One region of the Aliirhizobium sp. YIM B11859 genome, then DNA from elsewhere that is predicted to be linked to it. Evidence: predicted binding sites of a transcription regulator. Region 1 holds the regulator's gene; the other holds the start of a gene.

The links. Region 1 encodes LexA, which represses DNA repair genes until DNA is damaged. Its sites were predicted from a motif close to TGTTCNNNNTGTGTTCNG; they were not measured.
Region 2: the regulator LexA is predicted to act here: its motif matches at 1,428-1,445, upstream of AC2GXZ_RS08280 (PA0069 family radical SAM protein).

What each region holds. Positions count from the first base shown of each region.
Region 1 is NZ_JBXHAY010000013.1:8,700-14,310, forward strand. It holds gene AC2GXZ_RS29120 (ComEC/Rec2 family competence protein) at 1-1,046, shown strand, start outside; gene lexA (transcriptional repressor LexA) at 1,027-1,743, opposite strand; gene AC2GXZ_RS29130 (VOC family protein) at 1,940-2,812, shown strand; gene kdsA (3-deoxy-8-phosphooctulonate synthase) at 2,815-3,663, shown strand; gene eno (phosphopyruvate hydratase) at 3,782-5,056, shown strand; gene AC2GXZ_RS29145 (FtsB family cell division protein) at 5,227-5,544, shown strand.
Region 2 is NZ_JBXHAY010000002.1:408,989-414,599, forward strand. It holds gene AC2GXZ_RS08265 (4-(cytidine 5'-diphospho)-2-C-methyl-D-erythritol kinase) at 1-220, shown strand, start outside; gene moaB (molybdenum cofactor biosynthesis protein B) at 217-765, shown strand; gene AC2GXZ_RS08275 (glycosyltransferase family A protein) at 862-1,377, opposite strand; gene AC2GXZ_RS08280 (PA0069 family radical SAM protein) at 1,505-2,662, shown strand; gene AC2GXZ_RS08285 (ribonuclease HII) at 2,907-3,569, shown strand; gene AC2GXZ_RS08290 (hypothetical protein) at 3,737-3,937, shown strand; gene AC2GXZ_RS08295 (F0F1 ATP synthase subunit B) at 4,077-4,562, opposite strand; gene AC2GXZ_RS08300 (F0F1 ATP synthase subunit B) at 4,566-5,177, opposite strand; gene AC2GXZ_RS08305 (F0F1 ATP synthase subunit C) at 5,271-5,498, opposite strand; gene AC2GXZ_RS08310 (F0F1 ATP synthase subunit A) at 5,566-5,611, opposite strand, start outside.

The DNA of each region.
Region 1 (5,611 bases):
CGGCCAATCTTGCGGCGATGCCAATCATCAGTTTCCTGGTCATGCCGGCGGGGCTTGTCGCCATGCTGCTGATGCCTTTCGGACTGGATGGTCCATTCATCGCGGTGATGGCGACAAGTCTCGGCTGGGTGATAACGATTGCCCGGCATGTTGCGGGATGGGGAGGTGATTTCACCGTTGGCCAACAACATCCTTGGTTCCTGCCATTCGGGGTCTGCAGCCTGCTGCTGCTGACATTGCTGCGCACGCAGCTCAGATATCTCGGATTGCTTTTTCTTGTGGTCGCGCTGTTGCTGTTCAGGTTCGGCATGCCGGAACCGCAGTCCAGCCTTCTGATCGCGGAAGATGGCACGCTTGCAGGCTTTCGGAGTGCCGGGATGATCGCCGTCAATCGCCCGCGTGTGCCGGATTTCATTTATGGGCAGTGGAGCCGCGCCCGCCGGCTGGGGGATCCTGTCGGGCCGGTAATGCGCGACGACTGGAGTGACGCCGTCCTTCCCAAGGATCGTGCCGAACGGCTGCCGGCAAAAGTGGTCGCCATGGCGCGAAAGCGAATGCAGGAAGCGAGTGGCAGCCGTTTTGCCTGCCAGCCGAAGGCGTGGTGCGCCTTTACAGCGGGCGACGTCATCGTCGTTGTCGTCGAGGATGGTCGCTTCACAGGGGCTGCCTGTGACATTGCCGGTCTCGTCATCGCGCCACGGGCGCGGTTCGATCAGTGCCGGTCAGGGACGCCCCTGCTGAGCGGCAAAACGCTGCGCAAGACAGGCTCGCTCGAGATCGATTTTGCCGGTTCTTTTATGCCCGAGCAATGGATGGTGAAAGCAGGCATGCAGGCCGCAACACGACCGTGGAACGTTCACCGCCAATATGACTGGCGGCGTGATGTCTATGACGGGTCATTGCCTGACTGGCTGGTCGAGGCTCAACAACAACCCCCGGAAGAGCTCGGCACCATACAAAGCGCCTCATCAATTCCGGTTGCAGGACAGGGCGGTGACCTGCAGACCACGTATGATCCAGCCGAACTTAGTGATACCGGCGGATGAGGCCAACCAGCTTACCCTGAACCTTGACCCGGTCGGGCGGAAAGATGCGGGTCTCATAAGCAGGGTTGGCGGCTTCCAGCGCGATCGATCCACCCTTGCGGCGGAACCGCTTCAGCGTGGCTTCCTCGTCGTCGACAAGTGCCACGATGATATCGCCCGGGTTCGCGGTGTTGCCGTTACGGATGATAACGGTGTCGCCGTCGAGGATGCCGGCCTCGATCATCGAATCGCCCTTCACCTCCAGCGCATAATGTTCGCCGGAGCCCAGCATCTCGACAGGCACGGAAATATCATGGGTGTTGTTCTGAATGGCCGAAATCGGCACGCCGGCCGCGATGCGGCCCATGACGGGAACGCTTGCGGAGGATGGTTCGTTTACAGAGGCCGGTGCAGCGGGGGCAGGGGCGGGTATTTTTTTACCGAGGCTTCCCTCGATGACGCTCGGCGAAAAACCGCGCTTGGGCTGCAGCGTCTGCACATAGGATTCGGGAAGCTTGATGACTTCGAGCGCACGGGCCCGGTTCGGTAGCCTGCGGATGAAGCCGCGCTCTTCCAGCGCCGTAATCAGCCGGTGAATGCCCGATTTGGAGGCGAGGTCGAGCGCATCCTTCATCTCGTCGAAAGAAGGTGGGATGCCGGACTCCTTCATACGTTCATGTATGAACAGAAGCAGTTCCTGTTGCTTGCGGGTGAGCATCTTGATGCACCTTCAGATTTGAAACAAATGCAGAACGGACACTATATGTTCCATATGTGTTCCGCAAGTCCCTAAATTTTCGTGAAAACATCATAACTTTCTGAGATGCCGGATGACGTTCTCAGTCGGAATCTACTTGCGCTTGCCGGCGGTCTGCCCAATCTACTGCCGGCGGATCAAAGTCTGGGGGACGTGCGTGACTGCAAGGAAAATCGATCATCTCGTTTTGCCGGTCGGCAACCTCGTCCTGGCACGGGAACGGCTGTCGGCACTTGGGTTCACCGTGGCGCCGGACGGCCTTCACCCGTTCGGCACGGCCAATGCCTGTATCTTCCTGGAGGACGGCACCTATCTGGAGCCGTTGGCGCTGGCCGACCGTCGTAAAGCGGGGGCGGCGGTCAAGCGCGGCAACGTCTTCGTTGAACGCGACATGGCCTTTCGCGGACGCCGGGGGCGCCAGGGGCTTTCGGCGATCGTGGTTGCAAGCGACGACGCGTCAGGCGATCACCGGCGTTTTGTCGAGAACGGAATATCCGCCGGAGAGCCGCTGGAGTTCGCACGTATCATCAAGTCACCGGAAGGCGACGAAAGAGAAGGTCGGTTCCGGCTGGCCTTTGCCGCCGAACAGGAGGCTGTCGATTTTTTCGCTTTTGCCTGTCAGCGGGTGGTCTCCTTTCCGCAGGACATGGGATCGCTGCGCTCGCATGCGAATGCCGTCACCGGGTTGAAGGAGGTCGTTCTGGCCGCCGAGACGCCGCCCGAATCGGCGTCACTGCTGCAGAATGTCCTTTCTGTCGACGGCGAAGACGGCGAGTCTGGCATGGTGTTTGCCGTCGAGAATGCCAGGGTGCGGGTCCTAGATCGCGAGCAGTTGCTGCAGGAATTCGGGCTTGCCGGTCCGGCGGTTGCCACGGGGCTTTCCGGCCAGGCCGTGATATTCCGTACCGCCGATCTGGCCGTGACAGAGATCACCCTTGCTGCTAATGACGTCGCATTCATCCGCCGGGATGGCCGCGTGCTCGTGTCGCCAGTGCCCGGCCAAGGCGTGTTTTTCGGCTTCGAGGAATAGATATGGCAGTCTCCCCCAATTCTGAAGTTTCGGTCGGCGAAGGTGCAAAAAAAGTCGTCTTCTCCAATACCGGCAAGCTTTCCCTGATTGCGGGACCCTGCCAGATGGAAAGCCGCGATCATGCTTTCATGATCGCCGGGACGCTTTCCGAACTCTGCGCCAAGCTCGATATCGGACTGGTCTACAAATCGTCCTACGACAAGGCGAACCGCACTTCGCTTTCCGGCAAGCGTGGCATCGGGCTTGAAAAGGCGATGGAGGTATTTGCCGACCTGAAGAAGGAGTTCGGCTTTCCTGTTATCACCGACATCCACACGGAAGAGCAGTGCCCGATCGTTGCCGAGACGGTCGATATCCTGCAGATCCCGGCCTTCCTGTCACGGCAGACGGATCTTCTCGTTGCCGCTGCCAAGACCGGCCGGGCGATCAACGTCAAGAAGGGCCAGTTTCTGGCGCCGTGGGACATGAAGAACGTCCAGGCAAAGTTCCTCGAAAGCGGCAATCCGAACGTGATGCTGTGCGAACGCGGCGCGTCCTTCGGCTACAACACGCTGGTTTCCGACATGCGCTCGCTGCCGACCATGGCGGCACTCGGTTCTCCAGTCATCTTCGACGCGACCCATTCGGTGCAGCAGCCCGGCGGGCAGGGCGGCTCGACCGGCGGCCAGCGCGAATTCGTCGAGACTTTGGCACGAGCGGCGGTGGCTGTCGGTATTGCAGGGCTTTTCGTCGAAACGCATGAGGATCCCGACAATTCGCCTTCCGACGGGCCGAACATGGTCTATCTGAAGGACATGCCGCGACTTCTCGAAAAGCTGATGGCTTTCGATGCGGTGGCCAAGGCTGCCTGATCTGCAGAACTGCTTGATGGTGGTCAAAGCGCAAAAAGCGCTCGCACTGTAATTGGCGTGTCATTGAACATGATACATTTTCAATGACCGCGTGGACTTAAACTCTGAGGAGAGACCCTTGACTGCTATTACCGATATTATCGCTCGCGAGATCCTCGATAGCCGTGGCAACCCGACCGTCGAAGTCGATGTCTATCTGGAAGACGGCTCGATGGGCCGCGCTGCCGTTCCGTCGGGTGCCTCGACCGGTGCTCACGAAGCAGTCGAACTGCGCGATGGCGGCAAGCGTTATGGCGGCAAGGGTGTGCTGAAGGCCGTTGAAGCCGTCAATACCGAGATTTTCGATGCGATCGGCGGTTTTGATGCCGAAAGCCAGATCCATATCGACAAGACGATGATCGCGCTCGACGGCACGCCGAACAAATCGCGTCTGGGTGCCAACGCCATTCTCGGCGTATCGCTTGCCGTTGCCAAGGCTGCAGCCGAATCGTCGGGCCTGCCGCTCTACCGTTACATCGGCGGTGCCGCCGCCCATGTTCTCCCGGTTCCGATGATGAACATCATCAACGGCGGTGCGCATGCCGACAACCCGATCGACTTCCAGGAATTCATGATCATGCCGGTCGGCGCGGAATCGCTTGCCGACGCCGTTCGCATCGGTTCGGAAATCTTCCATGTTCTCAAGAAGGAACTGGGCGCTCAGGGCCACAACACCAATGTCGGCGACGAGGGCGGTTTCGCACCGGGCCTGAAGAGTGCCCCGGAAGCACTCGACTTCATCATGAAGTCGGTCGAAAAGGCCGGCTACAAGCCGGGTGAAGACGTCTATCTCGGTCTCGATTGCGCCTCGACGGAATTCTTCAAGGACGGCAAGTATGTCATGGAAGGCGAGGGCCGCACGCTCGAGCCGGAAGCCATGGCCGAATATCTTGCCGAACTCGCCGCAAAATACCCGATCATCTCCATCGAAGACGGCATGGCCGAAGACGACTGGGATGGCTGGAAGTCGCTGACCGACAAGATCGGCTCGAAGGTTCAGCTGGTCGGCGACGATCTGTTCGTCACCAATTCGGCGCGCCTGCGCGACGGTATCAAGATGGGTGTCGCCAACTCGATCCTCGTCAAGGTCAACCAGATCGGTTCGCTGACGGAAACGCTCGACGCCGTCGAAACCGCACACAAGGCACGCTACACGGCGGTCATGTCCCACCGTTCGGGTGAGACGGAAGATTCGACGATTGCCGATCTCGCCGTTGCCACCAATTGCGGACAGATCAAGACCGGCTCGCTGTCGCGCTCGGACCGTCTGGCCAAGTACAACCAGCTGATCCGCATCGAGGAAATGCTCGGCCCGCAGGCAGCTTATGCCGGTCGTTCGATCCTGAAGGGCTAAGGCGGCTTTCGCCAATCCTGATTTTCGGCAGTTACAAGGCCCGCGTCACCTGACGCGGGCCTTTTGCATCGTGGCGGAGGAAACGAATGCTTAAGCAAGTTCTGCGAATTCTAGATGCTCCCCAAAGGGACCGACTCGATCCCACCGCGTAACCCAAGGCGTAGACAGGCATGTGGACAAAGCATCACAAACAAAGAAAGTTTGGCCGTCTCATCCTGCCTGCAATCACCGTCGCTTTCGTCTCCTATTTCGGCTATCATTCGATCCACGGAGATCTCGGCCTGATCGCCACTGAGGAGTTCGAGAAACAGCGGCTGGCGCGAAGTGCCGAGCTTGCGACGCTGACGGCCAAGCGCGAGGCGCTGGAACGTCAGGTGCATCTGATGAGCGACGGTTCGCTCGACAAAGACATGCTCGATGAAATTGCGCGTTATCAATTAAATGTCTCCCGGCCGGATGAAATAGTCATATTTAACAACTATTTCTGAGTTAACCGAATTTCGGTTAACCTATGTTTTCTTAATAAAATTCAGTATCTTATCTTACATGTGAGCC
Region 2 (5,611 bases), on a different contig from region 1:
TCTCGAACCGCCGGCCGCGACCCTTGTCGGCGAGATCGGCGCGGTTTCGGCCATGATTGCCGCCGAAGGGGCGTGGCTTACCCGCATGTCGGGATCCGGCGCGACCTGTTTCGGCCTGTTCACCAATTTCGATGAGGCCCGGCGCGCTGCGGAAAAACTTCAGGCTTTGCGACCGGACTGGTATTTTGCCGCAGCAGAAACAACAGGAACAAGGTCATGATCGGTATAGATGACACTCGCGGTTTCGTGCCGCTCGGCATTGCCGTGCTGACCGTTTCGGATACGCGCACGCTTGCCGACGACAAGTCCGGCCAGACCCTGGTCGATCGTATCGAGGCGGCCGGGCACACGATCGAAGGCCGTGCCATCGTCACCGACGACCGCGAGAAGATCGCCGCCCAGGTGACCGCCTGGACGCTGGAGCCGGATATCGACGTGGTCATCACCACCGGTGGCACCGGGTTTACCGGCCGGGATGTCACGCCCGAGGCGCTGGAGCCGCTCTTCGAAAAGCGGATGGACGGATTTTCGGAGGTCTTTCACCGGATTTCCTACGACAAGATCGGCACGTCGACGATCCAGTCGCGCGCCACCGGTGGCCTGCTCAATGCCACGTTCATCTTCGTGCTGCCCGGTTCGCCCGGCGCCTGCAAGGATGCCTGGGACGGGATCCTGAAGGCACAGCTCGACTATCGTCACATGCCGTGCAATTTCGTGGAAATCATGCCGCGGCTCGATGAGCATCTAAAGCGGACGAAAAAATAGAGCATGTCCGGCGGACGCAGAATCGCCTCCATGCTCTCTCCCTGTTTTTTGCCTTGCGCACGCAAAATCACTTCACGCGTTTGCCGGGGAATTGTTCTAGCGCGCCCGAACGACCCAGGCCGGGATCAGCTGGCTCGCCAGTTTTGTCGCCTTGTGGCCTTTTGCCAGCATCTCCAGCGTCATGCCCGACTTGGCGGCGGCAAGGGCGCTCTTTTTCGGCACAAGCAGGCCATATTCCAGCGGCGGTACCGAACGGCCGATCCGCTTGAAAAACGGGCGCCGATAGTTGCGCGACGGTGAAAACCGCGCCGCATGCCGGTGAAGTGCCAGATATTCCATCACTTCTTCGATCCAGCCGCTTTGCGGGCGGGCGCCGGCCTCGATGAACAGCAGCCACTCGCCGCGGGCGCTGCGCAGCACATCGTCGATCTCCCAATGACTGTGAAAACGGCAGCCGGCCGCATCGGCGACCCGCGACGAGCCATCGCGCGACGCGTGATCAAGAACGATCACGTCGCTTACCAGCCCCTCGACCGCGGCTGTGACGAGGATCGAAAGCGTCTGCGCCAGCTCGGCTTCCTGGTCCCGGCATTCCATCAAAACAGTCAGCATTTCTGACCCTTAGCGCATCGGTTTGTGGATTGCCAGCGAGGAACAAAGTTTGTTCTTGCAATGTTCTCGTTTCGGCGGTAGGAATTTAGTCATCGAGAACGGGAAACGATCCCGTCAGGAGCCTTCAATGACAGAGCTGTCTGATCTGCGGCAGGGTGCGTTTGCGCCCGCCCATACGGCTGACATTGCCGATGCACTGGTTCAATCCTCCGGCCTGCGGATCGAGATCGACCGGCGGCGTGGGCGCGGCGCCGGCATCAATCCGAGCGGCCGCTTCGAAGCCGAACGACGCGAGGCCTTCGACGACGGCTGGCAGACGCTCGAGGAGCTCGAACCGTTCCGCACCGAGGTGCAGGTCGAGAAACCAAAAACGGCGATCACCCGCAACGATAGTCCCGATATCGGTTTCGACCGGTCGATCAATCCCTATCGCGGGTGCGAGCATGGCTGCATCTATTGTTTTGCCCGACCGAGCCACAGTTTCATGGGCCTTTCGCCGGGTCTCGATTTCGAATCCAAACTGTTTGCCAAACCCGACGTGCCGCGGCTCCTGGAACGTGAACTGAGCCGGCCGGACTACAAGGTCAGGGCAATGGCGATCGGCACGAATACCGATCCCTACCAGCCGATCGAGCGGGAATGGCGGATCATGCGGCAGATCCTCGAAGTGCTGCAGAAGGCCAACCATCCCGTCGCGATCGTGACGAAATCGGCACTGATCATGCGCGACATCGACATTCTTGCCGACATGGCGTCGAAGGGGCTGGCCAAGGTCGGGATTTCGGTCACCACGCTCGACCGCAAGCTGGCACGGACGATGGAGCCGCGCTGTTCGACACCAGCCAAGCGGCTCGAAGCGATCAAGGCGCTGACGGATGCAGGCATACCCACCGCGATCATGGCCTCGCCGATCATTCCGGCGCTGAACGACCACGAAATCGAGCGCATTCTCGATGCCGGTCATGCAGCGGGCGCGACGGAGGCAAGTTACGTTCTGCTTCGCCTGCCGCTGGAAGTCAGCCCGCTTTTCCGCGACTGGCTGCTGCGCAACTACCCGGATCGCTACCGGCATGTGATGTCGCTGATCCGCTCGATGCGCGGCGGCAAGGATTATGACGCCGAGTTCGGCAAACGGATGAAAGGCGCCGGTCCCTATGCGTGGCAGATCGGCCGGCGTTTCGAGATGGCGACGAAGAGGCTCGGGCTCGCCCGTCGCGGCCTACATCTGCGTGACGACCTGTTCATCCGTCCGGATGGCGGCGGCATCCAGCTGTCACTGCTTTAGAGAGGAGCAGGCCCATCCCGAACGGAGGAAACCGGCAGGAGTGAAACGTCCAAGAAAGCCCCGACGACATTCTTCATGCTGCGATCAGTCCTTCATACGCATTTGACTTTGTTCCCGGCCTTGGCCTCCCCCGCCACAAGGCCCGGAACATTGCCCCGAAGCCACCGCGTTCCCCGGTGGACAGCGAAGCCGCACTCGCGTTCGGGGCTTGCAGGAGATCGGGACGGCGTGCGAGCTTGCCGCCATGTTGGTTCGCACGCCGCCCGATTCTCCGATGCCTTTCGATAAGAACCCTATCTCTTGTGATTTCAGCCTGGAGCTCGCCGCCCGCAGCGCCGGACACTGGCCGGTTGCGGGCACGGACGAGGCCGGGCGCGGCCCGCTGGCGGGTCCGGTCGTGGCCGCAGCGGTGATCCTCGATCCCGACAATATCCCGGCCGGCCTGAATGATTCCAAGAAACTCAGCCTCAAGCAGCGCGAAAAACTTTTCGAAGCGATCATGGCGACCGCACATGTCTCCATCGCCTCCTCCGGGCCGCGGCTGATCGACGACATCAACATCCTGCGTGCCAGCCTCGACGCGATGCGCCGTGCGGTCACGGGATTGTCGGTCGCGCCGGCGCATGTGCTCGTCGATGGCCGTGACGTGCCCAAAGGCCTTCTTTGCTCCGGCACAGCCGTGATCAAGGGCGACAGTCGTTCCGTCTCGATCGCCGCCGCCTCGATCATCGCCAAGGTGACCCGGGACCGGATGATGGAACGAGCAGGGCTTGTCTATCCAGCCTATGGCTTTGCCAAACACGCAGGCTACGGCACCAAGCAGCATCGCGACGCGATCCTATCGGACGGCCCGTGCCTGCTCCACCGGATGAGCTTTAGGCCGTTGAAAAAGGATGACGTGGCCTAGGCTGACATTCGCAGGATGACTGCCGAGGCCGCCAGCTGCTATTCTTGTCTGGCGCCATAACTGCAGCCGGCCCATATTCGCCATCAGCGATCATTGCGGCGCCTCGAGCGTAAAGCTATGGGTGTCCGCTTTACGACCAGCCACGGAGAAATGAGATTATCAAGATAATGGTTTTGCTGCACAGCGCCGTCGGGCTGGACTGGCAGTCTCCGCCGAAAGGCACGAGCCTGAAGACCCTGGGCGAAGCCGAGGAACAAGGTTTCATCCTGATCCGCGGCGAGTTTCAGAAACGGCAATTCCGCCTGACAGCCAAAGGTTTCGAACATGTCGAGCACGACAAGCGACGGCTGGAAGCGCGCAGGCTGTAGAGCAATGTCGCCTTTCTTCGAGCCGCGACATTGCTCTGCCTCCATGATTTGACACGGTCGAGCCCTATCCCCCATCGGCAGGCAACAAAAAAGCCGGGCGTTTCCACCCGGCTTTTCGAATTTTTGTTCCGATCAAAGATCAGTTGAGGCGCGACTGGACCTTGGCGACGGCGTCCTTGAAGAGCGCGGTCTGGGTGGTCTTGTCGGTCTTGGCAGCAATCACCTTCTCGGCGGCAGCCACGGCAAGATCGATCGCGGCAGTACGGACGGCGGTGACCGCGTCGGCTTCTGCCTGCTTGATCTTCTGTTCCGACAATGCGTTGCGGCGAGCAACGAATTCCTCGGTCTTCTGGCGGGCTTCCTCGGTCAGGAGAGCGGCCTCGCGTTCGGCGGCAGCCACCAGGGCTGCAGCTTCGGCTTCGGCTTCCTTGCGCTTCTTCTGGTATTCTGCGAGCAGTGCCTGGGCTTCCTCACGCAGGCGCTTGGCCTGGTCGAGTTCGTCACGGATGTTGTCGGCGCGCTTGTCGAGCTGCTTTGCCACCATGCCCGGCACCTTCAGATAGGCGATCAGCATGATGAAGAGGACGAGGCCGACAAGGGCGAAAAACGAATTGTCCAAGGCCATGGATCAGGCTCCCTGCTTGGCGGCCGCAACGGCGGTCTTGATGTCGTCGCCGGTGGCCTTTGCGCCAATCAGCTGGTCGACGATCGCGGTTGCGGTATCTTCGGCAATCGTGCCGACCTCGGCGAATGCCTTGGTCTTGATCTCGCCGATGCGGATTTCCGCAGCACCGACTTTCGCAGCCAGTTCCGCCTCGATCGCGGTGCGATCGGCGGCAGCCTTGGCCTTGGCGTCGTTGCGCGCGGTCTCGGCAATGCCATGCGCCTTGGCGCGGGCTTGAGCGAGTTCCTTTTCATAGGTCTCGACGGCAGCGTCGGCTTCAGCCTTGAGGCGGCCGGCTTCTTCGAGATCACCGGCGATACGGCCCTTGCGATCTTCGATGATGCCACCGACGCGCGGCATGATGACCTTCTGAATCACAAGATAGAAAAGGCCAAAAGTGATGACGAGCCAAAGAAGCTGCGACGCAAAATGGGTCGAGTCGAAAGGCGGGAAGCCAGCGGAAGCGTGCTCGCCACCGTGGGCAACGCCGGTTTCGGTATGAACCTCGCCTGCGCTTGCCGCGGGCGTTTCAGATGCGGCCGGCGCGGTCTGCGCGTATGCCGAGGTCACGAACATCATCACCTCCAGGTGAATTCCATATAAAGTGGATCACGGCTCGCCGTTGCCGGCCGGCCGTGATCCTATCCTATGCCGCTAGACTATCAGGTCTTAGACAGCGAACAGGAGAAGGAGAGCTACGAGCAGCGAGAAGATGCCCAGAGCTTCCGTAACGGCGAAGCCGAAAATCAGGCGGCCGAACTGGCCATCAGCAGCCGACGGGTTGCGCAGAGCGCCCGACAGGTAGTTGCCGAAAATCGTGCCGAGGCCGATGCCTGCGCCACCCATGCCGAGGCAAGCGATACCTGCACCGATGTACTTTGCTGCTTCCGCGTCCATATTGAACTCCTTTGAACGGTTTGTTGCGGCTGTGGACTGGTGCTGGAAGCACCAACGACTTTATTTCTCAGTGACCGTCCGGATGCAGGGCATCGTTCAGATACATGCATGTC